Regions from separate parts of the Bacillus sp. Hm123 genome, predicted to be linked through region 2. Evidence: riboswitches for the same ligand, from Rfam matches in the RefSeq annotation. Region 2 holds a riboswitch; each other region holds the start of a gene.
What was found. Region 2 has a riboswitch for S-adenosylmethionine ahead of ACSVDJ_RS14860 (methionine ABC transporter ATP-binding protein). Riboswitches for the same ligand answer to the same signal wherever they lie in the genome.
Positions count from the first base shown of each region.

Region 1: it holds a riboswitch for S-adenosylmethionine, as region 2 does, so the genes downstream of both, metK (methionine adenosyltransferase) here and ACSVDJ_RS14860 (methionine ABC transporter ATP-binding protein) in region 2, are expected to answer to the same signal.
Region 3: it holds a riboswitch for S-adenosylmethionine, as region 2 does, so the genes downstream of both, ACSVDJ_RS07310 (O-acetylhomoserine aminocarboxypropyltransferase/cysteine synthase family protein) here and ACSVDJ_RS14860 (methionine ABC transporter ATP-binding protein) in region 2, are expected to answer to the same signal.
Region 4: it holds a riboswitch for S-adenosylmethionine, as region 2 does, so the genes downstream of both, ACSVDJ_RS04760 (Na+/H+ antiporter NhaC family protein) here and ACSVDJ_RS14860 (methionine ABC transporter ATP-binding protein) in region 2, are expected to answer to the same signal.

Region 1 is NZ_CM200277.1:2,653,800-2,656,923, reverse strand. It holds gene pckA (phosphoenolpyruvate carboxykinase (ATP)) at 1-791, opposite strand, end outside; SAM riboswitch class I at 1,044-1,169, shown strand; gene metK (methionine adenosyltransferase) at 1,310-2,509, shown strand; gene ACSVDJ_RS13775 (gamma carbonic anhydrase) at 2,546-3,061, opposite strand.
Region 2 is NZ_CM200277.1:2,826,092-2,829,215, forward strand. It holds gene ACSVDJ_RS14850 (MetQ/NlpA family ABC transporter substrate-binding protein) at 1-159, opposite strand, end outside; gene ACSVDJ_RS14855 (methionine ABC transporter permease) at 175-843, opposite strand; gene ACSVDJ_RS14860 (methionine ABC transporter ATP-binding protein) at 836-1,855, opposite strand; SAM riboswitch class I at 1,933-2,044, opposite strand; gene ACSVDJ_RS14865 (hypothetical protein) at 2,176-2,508, opposite strand; gene ACSVDJ_RS14870 (thioredoxin family protein) at 2,631-2,927, opposite strand; gene ACSVDJ_RS14875 (toprim domain-containing protein) at 2,930-3,124, opposite strand, start outside.
Region 3 is NZ_CM200277.1:1,402,946-1,406,069, reverse strand. It holds gene ACSVDJ_RS07310 (O-acetylhomoserine aminocarboxypropyltransferase/cysteine synthase family protein) at 390-1,688, opposite strand; SAM riboswitch class I at 1,787-1,898, opposite strand; gene ACSVDJ_RS07305 (competence/damage-inducible protein A) at 1,987-3,124, opposite strand, start outside.
Region 4 is NZ_CM200277.1:906,871-909,994, reverse strand. It holds gene ACSVDJ_RS04765 (SpoVR family protein) at 1-309, opposite strand, end outside; gene ACSVDJ_RS04760 (Na+/H+ antiporter NhaC family protein) at 409-1,713, opposite strand; SAM riboswitch class I at 1,776-1,880, opposite strand; gene ACSVDJ_RS04755 (YhdB family protein) at 2,087-2,305, shown strand; gene ACSVDJ_RS04750 (phospho-sugar mutase) at 2,352-3,124, opposite strand, start outside.

The sequences.
Region 1 (3,124 bases), 170 kb from region 2:
AAGACGCCGTTTGCAGACCAGCCGTGCTCATCATCACCGATTAAACGACGGTTCGGATCAGCGGATAATGTTGTTTTACCTGTTCCAGAAAGACCGAAGAATAAAGCAACGTCACCTTCGTAGCCAACGTTTGCTGAGCAGTGCATAGGGAACACATCATTTTCAGGAAGAAGGTAGTTCATGATAGAGAAGATGGACTTCTTCATTTCACCTGCGTATTCTGTTCCACCGATTAACACGATACGGCGCTCGAACGAAACGATAATGAATGTTTCAGATTGTGTGCCATCCACTGCTGGATCTGCTTTAAAGTTCGGAGCAGAGACGATTGTGAAGCCCGCTTGATGGTCTTTCAACTCTTCTGCTGTTGGGCGGATGAATAATTGATGAGCAAATAGGTTATGCCAAGCGTATTCATTGATGACTTGGATTGGAAGGCGATGAGTCGTATCCGCTCCTGCAAATCCTTTAAAAACAAAAAGTTCATCTTTTTGTTTTAAATGATCGACTACTTTTGTGTATAATTGATCAAAGACTTCTTCGGAAATCGGTTGGTTAACTGAACCCCAATCGATCTTATCCTTCACAGAAGCTTCTTCAACGATAAATTTATCTTTAGGAGAACGTCCTGTATATTTGCCTGTTTCTGCACGTACAGCACCTGACGCAGTTAACACGCCCTCTTTGCGAGTAAGTACCTTTTCAACAAGCGTAGGTACAGAAGGTTGCATTGTTATATTTGAACCGTTTAGAAGTTCCACAATTTTGCTTGAAACGCTTACAGAGTTCATAAATTAATAACCATCCTTTATAAAAATTTGAAATGTATTTATCTACTCGTTTACTCACAAAACAGTATAGCACATTTGAATGAATAGTCTATACTATATAGCTAATTTTTTTCGTGAATTTCATTTTTTATTTTTCCCCAAAATTTTTTTATAAATATAAATATGAAAGAAGGCGGAAAAAGGCAGATGAGCGGATAAAAATATGATTGACATTATCCATCGAATTTCGTAAGATTTATCTTTGAACGGATACTCTTATCCTGAGCTGGCGGAGGGACAGGCCCGATGAAGCCCGGCAACCTGTTTAAATAGGTATATTACCTATTTAAGACGAAGGTGCTTAAACCTGTGCAAGGTCCAAACCTTGGGCGATAAGAGTGAAAGGCCTATGTTGAATCAACCAACCTTTCCTCTCTTTATGAATTGGAGAGGTTTTTTTATTTTTAAAAGGATAAACTTAGGGAAATGAGTACCGTGAAAATAAAGATCAATTTTGATCCGTTTAAGGAGGAAGTTTCATGACAAAAAAGCGTCGTCTTTTTACTTCAGAGTCAGTAACTGAAGGCCATCCAGATAAGATTTGCGATCAGATTTCTGATGCAATTCTGGATGAAATTTTATCACAGGATCCTAATGCTCGTGTAGCTGCGGAAACTTCTGTAACAACCGGCCTTGTATTAGTAGCGGGGGAAATTACAACATCTTCTTATGTAGATATTAATAAACTTGTTCGCGAAACAATCAAAGAGATCGGCTATGACCGTGCGAAATATGGTTTCGATGCCGATACATGTGGCGTGTTGACTTCTATCGATGAGCAATCTGTAGATATCGCAGCAGGTGTCGACCAAGCTCTTGAAGCACGTGAAGGACAAATGAGCGAGGAAGAAATTGAAGCGATCGGTGCAGGTGACCAAGGTCTAATGTTCGGTTTTGCTTGTAATGAAACAGAAGAGTTAATGCCGCTTCCAATTGCTGTAGCGCATAAATTATCTCGTCGTTTAACAGAAGTACGCAAAGATGAAACACTTGATTATTTGCGTCCGGATGGAAAAACGCAAGTAACAGTAGAATATGATGAAAATGACAAGCCAGTTCGCATTGACACGATCGTTATTTCTACGCAACATCACCCAGAAGTCACGCTTGAGCAAATTCAACGTGACATTCGTGAACAAGTCATTAATCCGGTAGTCCCTGTTGAGTTAATTGATGCAGAAACGAAATTCTTCATCAACCCAACTGGCCGTTTCGTCATCGGTGGTCCTCAAGGGGATGCTGGTTTAACAGGTCGTAAAATTATCGTTGATACGTATGGCGGTTACGCTCGTCATGGCGGCGGTGCTTTCTCTGGTAAGGATCCGACAAAAGTAGACCGTTCTGCGGCATACGCAGCTCGTTATGTAGCGAAAAACATCGTTGCATCTGGTCTTGCGGATAAATGTGAAGTACAGCTTGCTTATGCGATTGGTGTTGCTCAGCCTGTTTCTATCGCGGTTGATACGTTCGGTACGGGCCAAGTATCTGAAGATGTATTAGTAGAGCTTGTTCGCTCGAACTTTGATCTTCGTCCAGCAGGAATCATTAAAATGTTAGATCTTCGTCGTCCGATTTACAAACAAACAGCAGCTTATGGTCATTTCGGCCGTACAGACATTGAACTTCCTTGGGAACAAACAGATAAAGCAGACGCTTTAAAACAACAAGCAAATAACTAATAAAAGTAAGCCTTCCTTTGTTGGGAAGGCTTGTTTTTATTTTTTCTGTATACTTTTATAATATTGAGCTTTCTCAGCGTATTCACGCACGATGCGCTCCATATCTTTCCGATCGTCCTCATTAATTTCTCTAATGACTTTAGCCGGTCGTCCAAATGCCATCGTATTCGGTGGAATCACCTTTCCGGGTGGGACGAGGCTCCCTGCACCGATAAATGCCCCCTCGCCGATTTCGGCATTGTCTAAAATAATCGAACCCATACCGATCAATGCTTTTTTTCTAATTTTACAGCTGTGAAGAATGACTTGATGACCAACAGTCACTTCATCTTCAATAATTAGCGGATTATTTGGACTTTGATGTAAAACCGAGTTGTCTTGAATATTCGTTTTATTGCCAATAATAGTAGGTGCGACATCACCGCGGATGACTGTATTAAACCAAACACTTGATTCTTCTCCGATTGTTACATCACCAGAAATAGTTACGTAGTCGGCGATATAAGCGGAATCTGCGATGGTCGGTGTTTTTTCTTTATATGGATAAATCATGAACACAAGCCCCTTTCTGACTATTAACAAATTTGAAATACTTGCTTTTCATTTTATCTAAAA
Region 2 (3,124 bases):
TTCTTCTAAAATGATCGCATGCGGAACGTTAGATGCCCCAACAACCAATTTCTTGTTTTCTTCTGATTTACCTTCTTCTTTTTTCTCTTCTGAACCGCCGCATGCTGCGAGGGCTAATACCACCAATGATGTAAGTAAAGCAAATAACCACTTTTTCATTCTATTTCCTCCTCATTATCTTTTATCTAATTTCTTAGTGAACAAGTCACCAATGAATTGAATCGCAAATACGATGAGTACAATAATGACGGTTGCCACGAACGTCACGTCGCTTTGACTGCGTTGGAAGCCGTCTAAAAAGGCTAAGTTTCCAAGCCCACCAGCCCCAATGGCACCTGCCATCGCTGTGTAGCCAACTAAGACGATCGCCGTGACCGTAATACCAGAAACTAAGGCTGGCATCGACTCTGGCAACAACACTTTAAAAATAATGGTGCTCGTTTTCGCCCCCATCGAGCGGGCCGCTTCAATGACCCCTTTATCAATCTCTCTTAGCCCAATCTCAACAATCCGAGCATAAAACGGGGATGCCCCAATAATTAAAGCAGGTAATGCTGCATCTTCACCAATCATCGTCCCAACAAGCACTTTCGTAAACGGAATTAATAAAATGATTAAAATAATAAACGGAATCGACCGAAACACGTTCACGTACGTAGCAACAATCACATGCACCGCTTTATTTTCTAATATTTGACCCTTCGATGTTAAAAATAAGAGTAAACCTAGTAAAATACCAAGAATAAAAGTCGCAACAACTGAAATTCCCGTCATATAAAGCGTTTCACCAGTTGCTCCCCAAATTTTATCCCACTTCACATTTGGTAACCATTGCTCAAGCATGGGTGATCACCTCCGAACTCACTTGATGTTGATCTAAGTAGGCAACTGCTCGGCTCACTTCTTCTTCCGCACCCGTTAAGTGAACAAAGAGCGAGCCATAAGCGCCCTCTTGCGTTTGCGACACGTTTCCTTGAACGATATTAACAGATATTTGAAAATTGCGAATTAACTCGGTAATAATCGGCTGTTCAGCGGATTCGCCAATAAAGCTCAACTTAATCACTTTCCCTTTTTGTTCAAGTAAATGCGCAATCGTCTCTCTCGACTCCTCTGTCCCCGTCACTTGCTGAACAAATCGCTTCGTAATCGGCTGCTTCGGATGCTTAAACACATCGAGCACCTGTCCTAATTCCACGACATTTCCTGCTTCCATCACAGCCACGCGATGACAAATTTTGCGGATAACATGCATTTCGTGAGTAATTAACACTATCGTTAACCCGAGTCGCTCATTAATATCTACTAGCAAGTCCAAAATCGAATCCGTCGTTTGCGGATCAAGTGCGGACGTCGCTTCATCGCATAAAAGCACTTTCGGATTGTTCGCTAATGCTCTCGCAATCCCGACACGCTGTTTCTGACCACCGCTTAGCTGAGAAGGATAAGCCTCTTCACGACCTTCCAGCCCAACTAGCTGAATCAGTTCATCGACGCGCTCTTTTCGTTTTTCTTTCGGAACACCAGCAATTTCAAGTGGAAAGGCGATATTTTCCCGAACCGTTCTCGACCAAAGCAAGTTAAAATGCTGAAAAATCATGCTAATCTCTTGGCGTGCTTGTCTCAGTTCCGCTCCTCGAATATTTGATACTTTACGACCAGCGACAACGACCGACCCTTCAGAAGGAGATTCAAGCCCATTCAGCATGCGGATTAGCGTACTCTTTCCCGCTCCACTGTAACCGATGATGCCAAAGATTTCTCCTTGATCTATGTTTAAATTAATGTCATCTACCGCTGTCACTGTGCCACTCTTCGTTGCAAAAATCTTTTTCACATTTGCAATTGAAATCATATGGCTTCACTCTCCCTTTAAAATAAAAAACCTTTCTGCCGCAATGAGCAGAAAGGGATAAGTTGTTAAGGTCCTTTCTCTCATCTACCAAAGCAATCGCTTTGTGTGAATTGGCACCTTTTCAACAAATCATTGTTGAAGGTTGCCGGGCTTCGTCGGGCACAATCCCTCCACCTCTCTTGATAAGAGTTTCGCTATTCAATTAATTGTTGAGACTGATTGTATCATCTTAGTTTGAAAATTGTCAATAAGAAAAATATTTTTTATTATCTCGTGCGGATGGCTCCAGTCCATACGCCGTTGAACAGCGCCTTCCGCTTTTAATCATACGCCCGACAAAGCCAGAGGAGGGATTCGAACCAGAGTTGCAGTCGATAAAGGCCTGATAGGTCCACTTTGCCCATGCGATGGTACAGAAAAAGGCGTTGTTCTCCCGCCAAACAGTGAGCCATGTTGCCTTTTTTGGCACTCACTTTTAACTGCCACGGCTGAAAGTCTTCGTTGGAAAAAGCAATGCCTTCTTTGCTAATCGTCAACAACCAATGTTCATGTTCATCTTCTAACAGCACACCAACAGGTTCAACTGGTAGCATTGAATGGAGATGCGCTCTTTCTTGACATGCCTCTTGAATCATCGAAAGTTGCTTATGCAATCCGCCCGCCTCCTCTAATTGCTTTATGATTACTTATTTCAAAAAAAAGGGCGGAAAATCCTTTAAGAATTGCTCGACAATATCTTCGCCAAAAAACCTGCCAAAACGATGGCAGGTTGTCGTTAATACTGATTTAATTTTTCATAAATATGCGGAACAGACTGAAACGCATAAATCTTTTCCATCAGCTGACCTTTATGAAAAATAAGTAAGCACGGAACACTTTCAATGCTATAGGTTTCGGCAAAATCCTCGTAATAATTTAAATTGATCCGAGCCCATTCGTAAGCTGTTCCTACTTTTTCTACGACATCGAGCATTTTCGAAGCGAGCTGGCACGTCCCACACATGGGAGCGTAGGCGTAAATCGCTACTTTCGGCTGTTGCTCGATCATCGCTAACAATTGTTCTGGCTGCATGTTTATCCACCTTTTTGCAAAAACTTACTGTGCACATCGATGTTGGCACTTAATAGGATCGTAGCTAAATGTCGATAAGGAGCAGTCGCCACTTCTTTATACACTCGATCAATATATAAATGATGAGCTTCTGGCAGCTCGCGAATAAATAGCTTTCGCAGCTTTTCCCCTGCTTTGTCGGCATCTACTAAAATATA
Region 3 (3,124 bases), 1.4 Mb from region 2:
AATTCCTCCTTAAAATAACAAATCTATTAAAAAATTAATTATTGAATTTCCTGTTTCAAAATCTATCATTACTATACCCTTTTTATGAGACAATTTCAAGTGAAAAGCGAACATTTATTCGCTTTTTTAATATTTACATGTTTTGAGAAAAAAGACCACACAATCTGAAGAAGGACATCGTTTGGAGAAAAGTTGGAGGAAAAAACTGATAAGCATCCGCCTATCTATATTACCACAGACTTTATCAAGAAGGGTATCTTTAATGACTGATTTCAATCAACTTATACGCTATTTTCATCATAAAAAGACCGACGCTAAAATGGAATATACAGTAACTAACCTATACCGTATAGATATTCCATCTAAGCGCCAGTCTTTTGTTTTTTCTTTTATGCCTCTACGGTAACTCCTGTTGCTTTTTCAATCGCTTGATTCAAATCAACAATTAAGTCCTTTGTAGATTCTAGTCCGATCGATAAACGAATTAACTCTTCTTTCACTCCAGACTTTTCTAACTCCTCTTTATTTAACTGTTGGTGCGTCGTTGTAGCCGGGTGAATGATCAATGACTTTCCATCCCCGACATTGGCAACATGTGACCATAATTGCACATTATCAATTACTGTTTTCCCTGCTTCTCGACCACCTTTAATACCGAAAACGACGATCGATCCGTTGCTATTGTTCAAATATTTTTTAGCTAAATCATGTGATGGATGTTCTGGTAAACTCGGATGGGAAACCCATTCCACACCAGGGTGATTGTTTAAATAGTTCACGATTTCTAATGTATTTTCGTGATGACGTTGAATTCGCAAATGAAGCGTCTCCAGTCCTTGCAGCAATAAAAAAGCACTATTGGCACTTAAAGCCGGACCAAAATCTCTTAACAGCTGCACTCGTAGCTTCACAGCAAATGCTGATCCTTCAATGTCAGCATATTTCAACCCATGATAAGATTCGTCAGGCTCTGTAAAACCAGGGAATTTCTCGCTGTCCCAATTGAACTTCCCACCATCTACTACGACACCACCAATCACTGTACCGTGGCCACTAATCCATTTCGTCGCAGAATGGACGACGATATCTGCCCCCCAAGTAAGCGGCTTGCAAACATACGGTGATGCGAATGTGCTATCGATAATTAGCGGGATACCATTCGCATGAGCGATATCTGCCACTTTCTCCACATCCAACACATTTAGAGATGGATTTCCGATAATTTCTCCAAAAAGAGCCTTCGTTTTCGGTGTAATCGCTTTTCGGTAGTTCTCAGGATCCGTCGAATCAACAAATTTAACGGTGATGCCATACTTCGGAAGCGTGTTAGCAAATAAATTATATGTACCACCATATAAATTACTCGCTGCCACGATTTCATCGCCCGCATGTGCTAAATTCAATATAGAAAAAGCGATGGCTGCCATTCCGGAAGATAATGCTACTGCGGCAGCTCCTTCTTCAAGCAATGCCACTCGTTTTTCAAATACATCAACCGTTGGATTCGTAATACGGGTGTAAATATTTCCAGGCTTTTGTAGCGCGAATAAAGCGTTCGCATGATCTGTATCTTCAAATACGTACGAAGTTGTTTCATAAATCGGTACAGCACGAGCTCCTGTCACTGGATCTGGCACCTGGCCTCCGTGTAATAACAATGTCTCTTGATCCCAATTTTCTTTTGTCATGTGTAAACCCCTCCTAAATGAATGTTTATGATGTTCTAGAGGAAGATAAAAAACCCCTCTTCTTATCAAAAAGAAGAGGGTTTAATGATTAGGTCCTCCTCTTATCTTCCAGACAAAAAAGTCTGTAGGAATTAGCACCGTTTCAGACAATATCGCCTGAAGGTTGCCGGGCTTCATAGGGCCTAATCCCTCCGCCGCTCGTAATAAGAGTGTCAATATTAAATTCAATAAGCCAGTAAACTCTTAAAAAGATTATATAATAATCCAATCAGAATGGTCAATAATATTTTGAATATTTTTATTTATTTTGATCGAGAGCGTGAAGTAAATAATGGCAGCCATATTTAACTGAACGCTTACGAATCCCCGCTCGACTTCCCACAAGGTTAAGCTGATAAACTTTCGTCTCTTGAGAACGTTCGGCCAGGCCAATCCAAACAGTGCCAGGGGCTTGGCCATCCATTTCATCAGGACCAGCCACTCCAGTAAAACTAATAGCAAAATCACTATCGAAAATCGCTCTTGTATTTTCTGCTAGTTCAAGTGCACATTGTTCACTGACAGCTCCATATGTATCAATAGTCTCTTTTTTCACATTAACAAGTTGCTTCTTCGCATCATTGGAGTAACAAACGATCCCGCCTTTAAAGATCGCACTCACACCTTCGACAGCTGTCAATTCACTTTGGAAAAGACCACCTGTTAAACTCTCAGCAGCTGCAATCGATAAATTTCTTTCCTTCAGTAATTCCGCCAACTCTTCCACAATCGTTGTTTGGTCATACCCATAAAAATATGGACCGACACGTCGGAGAATTTCAGCTTCTACTTCCTGAATCATGCCAATAGCTTCTTCTTCTGATTCATGCTTCGCTGTAATTCGAAGCGTGACCTCTCCATCTCCTGCTAATGGGGCAATCGTTGGATTCTTTTGATTGAGTAACAAGTCTTCCACTTCAACCTCAAGAGCCGATTCACCAATTCCGAAAAACCTCAATACCCGAGACTCGATTCGCTCGACTTTCTCTAACAGTTGGATCAACTCATTTTTTCCATAGTTTAAAAACATCGGTTGCATTTCTTTCGGTGGTCCAGGCAATAACATATACTGTTTTCCACTTGCTTTAAGTAACATCCCCGGAGCCATGCCATAATCATTTGGTAATACTGTACTTCCGCTCATCACTAAAGCTTGTTTCTTATTATTTTCAGTCATTGTTCGGTTCACTTTGACAAAATACGCTTCTATACTTTTCAAGGCGACTTCATTATATTCAAGTTCACACCCAATATGTTTGGCAAGCGCTTCCTTCGTCAAATCATCCTTTGTCGGTCCAAGTCCGCCTGTGAAAATTAACAGATCGGCACGCTTCTCCGCTTCTTTCACCACATCAACCAGTCGTGTCGGATTATCTCCCACAACTGTATGATAGTAT
Region 4 (3,124 bases), 1.7 Mb from region 2:
GGCAACAATTAATTTGTTTTGAATTAACGAATTCGTATCAAGCAAAAAGGCATAGCATGGATTAGAATTAATTACTAATTCATAAATTTTGCTCAACCCAAGATCATACTGAAGCTTCATTTTAAAAAACTGTTTTCCGAAGCTCCAATGAGAAAATCTTGTCGGCATTCCGTATGCGCCAAATGTATAAATAATTTCTGCCGGACAAATTTCATACCTCATCGGGTAAAAATCGAGACCAAACCCAGAAGCAATTTCGGTAATCTCATCAATTGCATACTGAAGCTTCCTCATCTCTACCGCATTCATCTTCACTCCCCCTTTTTTCCTTTACCAATACTTATGAAAAAAAAGAGCAAGACATACCACAAGAAAAAGGCTGACACATTTTAAAGTCAGCCTTTTTGCTTATTTATTCGCTTTTAAACGAGGAAGATTGAATAGTATAGCTACGATCCCACTGATCCCGATTAACACAGGATAAATCGAATAGCTCATAATGCTAATGGGCGAAATACTAGCGAGTCCGGCCGCTGCTAACATTTGGGCTCCGTACGGGATCATCCCTTGAATCAAACAAGAGAACACATCGAGTATACTCGCTGATTTCCGCGGGTCAATGTCATACTCATCCGCGATATTTTTCGCTAGTGGACCAGCAACGATAATTGCGATTGTGTTGTTCGCCGTTGATAAATTCGTTAAGCTAACAAGGGAAGCAATTCCGAATTCCGCCCCTTTTTTAGTGCGAATCCTTTTCATAACAAATTGTAAAATAAATTCGATACCACCGTTGTAACGAATCACTTCAATCATTCCACCAATAATGATGGCAATCATCGCCATTTCCAACATACTGCTGATCCCTTCAGATATCGCTTCAATAAAAGAGAAGAATGTATAGCTACCATCCGATAGGCCGATCATTCCCGCCAAAAGAATACCACCGCTTAATACGACTAGCACATTCATCCCAGCTACAGCCGCTACTAATACAGCTACGTACGGAATAATTTTAATGATTTCGTATGATTCTGCTATTACTATACTTTGCTGTCCAGCAGTGATCATTCCTAAAAAGACAGCCGTGATCACCGCCGCTGGAAGGACGATCAAGAAATTCGTTCGAAATTTATCGGCCATTCTTGTTCCTTGTGTACGTACTGCTGCAATCGTTGTATCGGAAATGATCGATAAATTGTCGCCAAACATCGATCCACCAATGATCGTTGCCATCGCTAAAGCTAGCGGAATCCCCGTTTCATCAGCAATGGCTACCCCAATAGGTGCCAAAGCAACAATCGTTCCGACAGATGTTCCCATCGATAAAGAAATAAAACACGCAATAATGAACAAGCCAACCATTAATAAATTTTGCGGCAAAATAGACAGCGCTAAATTAACGGTTGAATCGACAGCTCCCATTCCTTTCGCTGTAGAAGCAAACGCCCCTGCCAGCAAGAAGATGAAAGCCATTAGCATAATATTTGGATGCCCTGCACCTTTCGAAAAGATATCCACTTTCTCCATAAATGTTTTTTTTCGATTCATCATTAACGCAATCGCCGATGTAATAAATAGAGCAACGATAATCGGCATTTTATAAAAATCACCAGTGGCGATACCACTTCCAATAAAGATCAACAAAAAAATCAACAGCGGAAACAGCGCCCAACCGTTTGCTTTTTCACTCAACTCCTCCACTCCTTCCATAAAATCGCAAAAATAAAAGACCTTTCTGTCAGCAAGAAGAGGTCTCAATGTAAAAAACACCCTTCTTATCTTTCAAGCATCTACTTGCTGGATTTGGCACAGCACTCTATTTAGAGTCCGCTGCCGAGACGTCTTAGGGCCAGTCCCTCAGTCTCTCTTGATAAGAATTGTTCCATATGTTATTGTCAAAAACTTACGAACTTTCCATTTGGAAATTACTTTTTTTGAGTGTAGCCCACTCCGACTATTATACATTGTTCCTGCTAATCAGCAAGCTTTTTTTCATCATGACAGCCTACCCATTATTTGCAGAGAGAACTTTCGCCGCACCGACATATACTATAATCAATTCCTCTTAAAGGAGGGACTGCCTATGGAATATACGGATTACGACCGGGCTCTCTATTATGTCCATCGGTCCGATTGGAACAATTTATTAATTTTAATGGTTAGAACGAATGACCATTTGCTTTCAAAAAAAATTGAGCATTTCCTCCATGCTCGTCGGTTCCCTAATTCTTATTCTGCAGTGGAGCAAACGTTTTATACATTGTTCCACTATATCGAGCACGCCAATTCGCTGAACACGTAAAGAATTCCACCAGAAAGGCGGTTTTCCGAAGAAAGCCGCCTTATTATTATATCATTTGATGAATGTGTTCCATAACCTTTCGCTCGACTTCTTGAAGCTTGAGGTCGCTGCTCTCTAACGATTCGCTAACGACGCCGAAATAAAACTTCACTTTCGGTTCTGTTCCAGAAGGTCGCATACATACCCACGTTTGATCATCTAAGAAATATTTCAACACATTGGAAGCCGGCAATTCAATCGCAGATGTCTCCCCTGTTTGTCCATCAGTCCGCTCACTCGTTAGATAATCCTCTACAATTCTAACAGCCCTGCCAGCGAGTTCTTTCGGTGGCTGTTCGCGGAATGACGATAAGATCGCCTCGATTTTGTTCGCTCCTTCAATCCCTTTTAGCGTAAGGGATGTTAACCCTTCACGATAATAGCCGTGACGACGATAAAGGTCAAGCAAGACTTCATATAATGTTTTTCCTTGTTGTTTATAGTAAGCACAAGCTTCTACTGCCAAAATCGCCGCTTGAATCGCATCTTTATCGCGAGCGAAATCTGCCACTAAATAACCGTAGCTTTCTTCATAGCCAAATAAAAATTGATATTCCCCCGTTTGTTGATACGCTTCAATTTTTTCTCCGATAAATTTAAAGCCGGTTAGTACATCTTCACAAGAAACACCATACGATTCAGCGACGATTCGACCTAGCTCCGATGTCACAATCGTTTTGAACACACGACCGTTTTCCGGAAGTTGCCCCTTTTCCTTCTTTTGTGACAGAATGTAATCCATTAACAGCGCGCCGGTTTGATTGCCTGTTAACAACATAT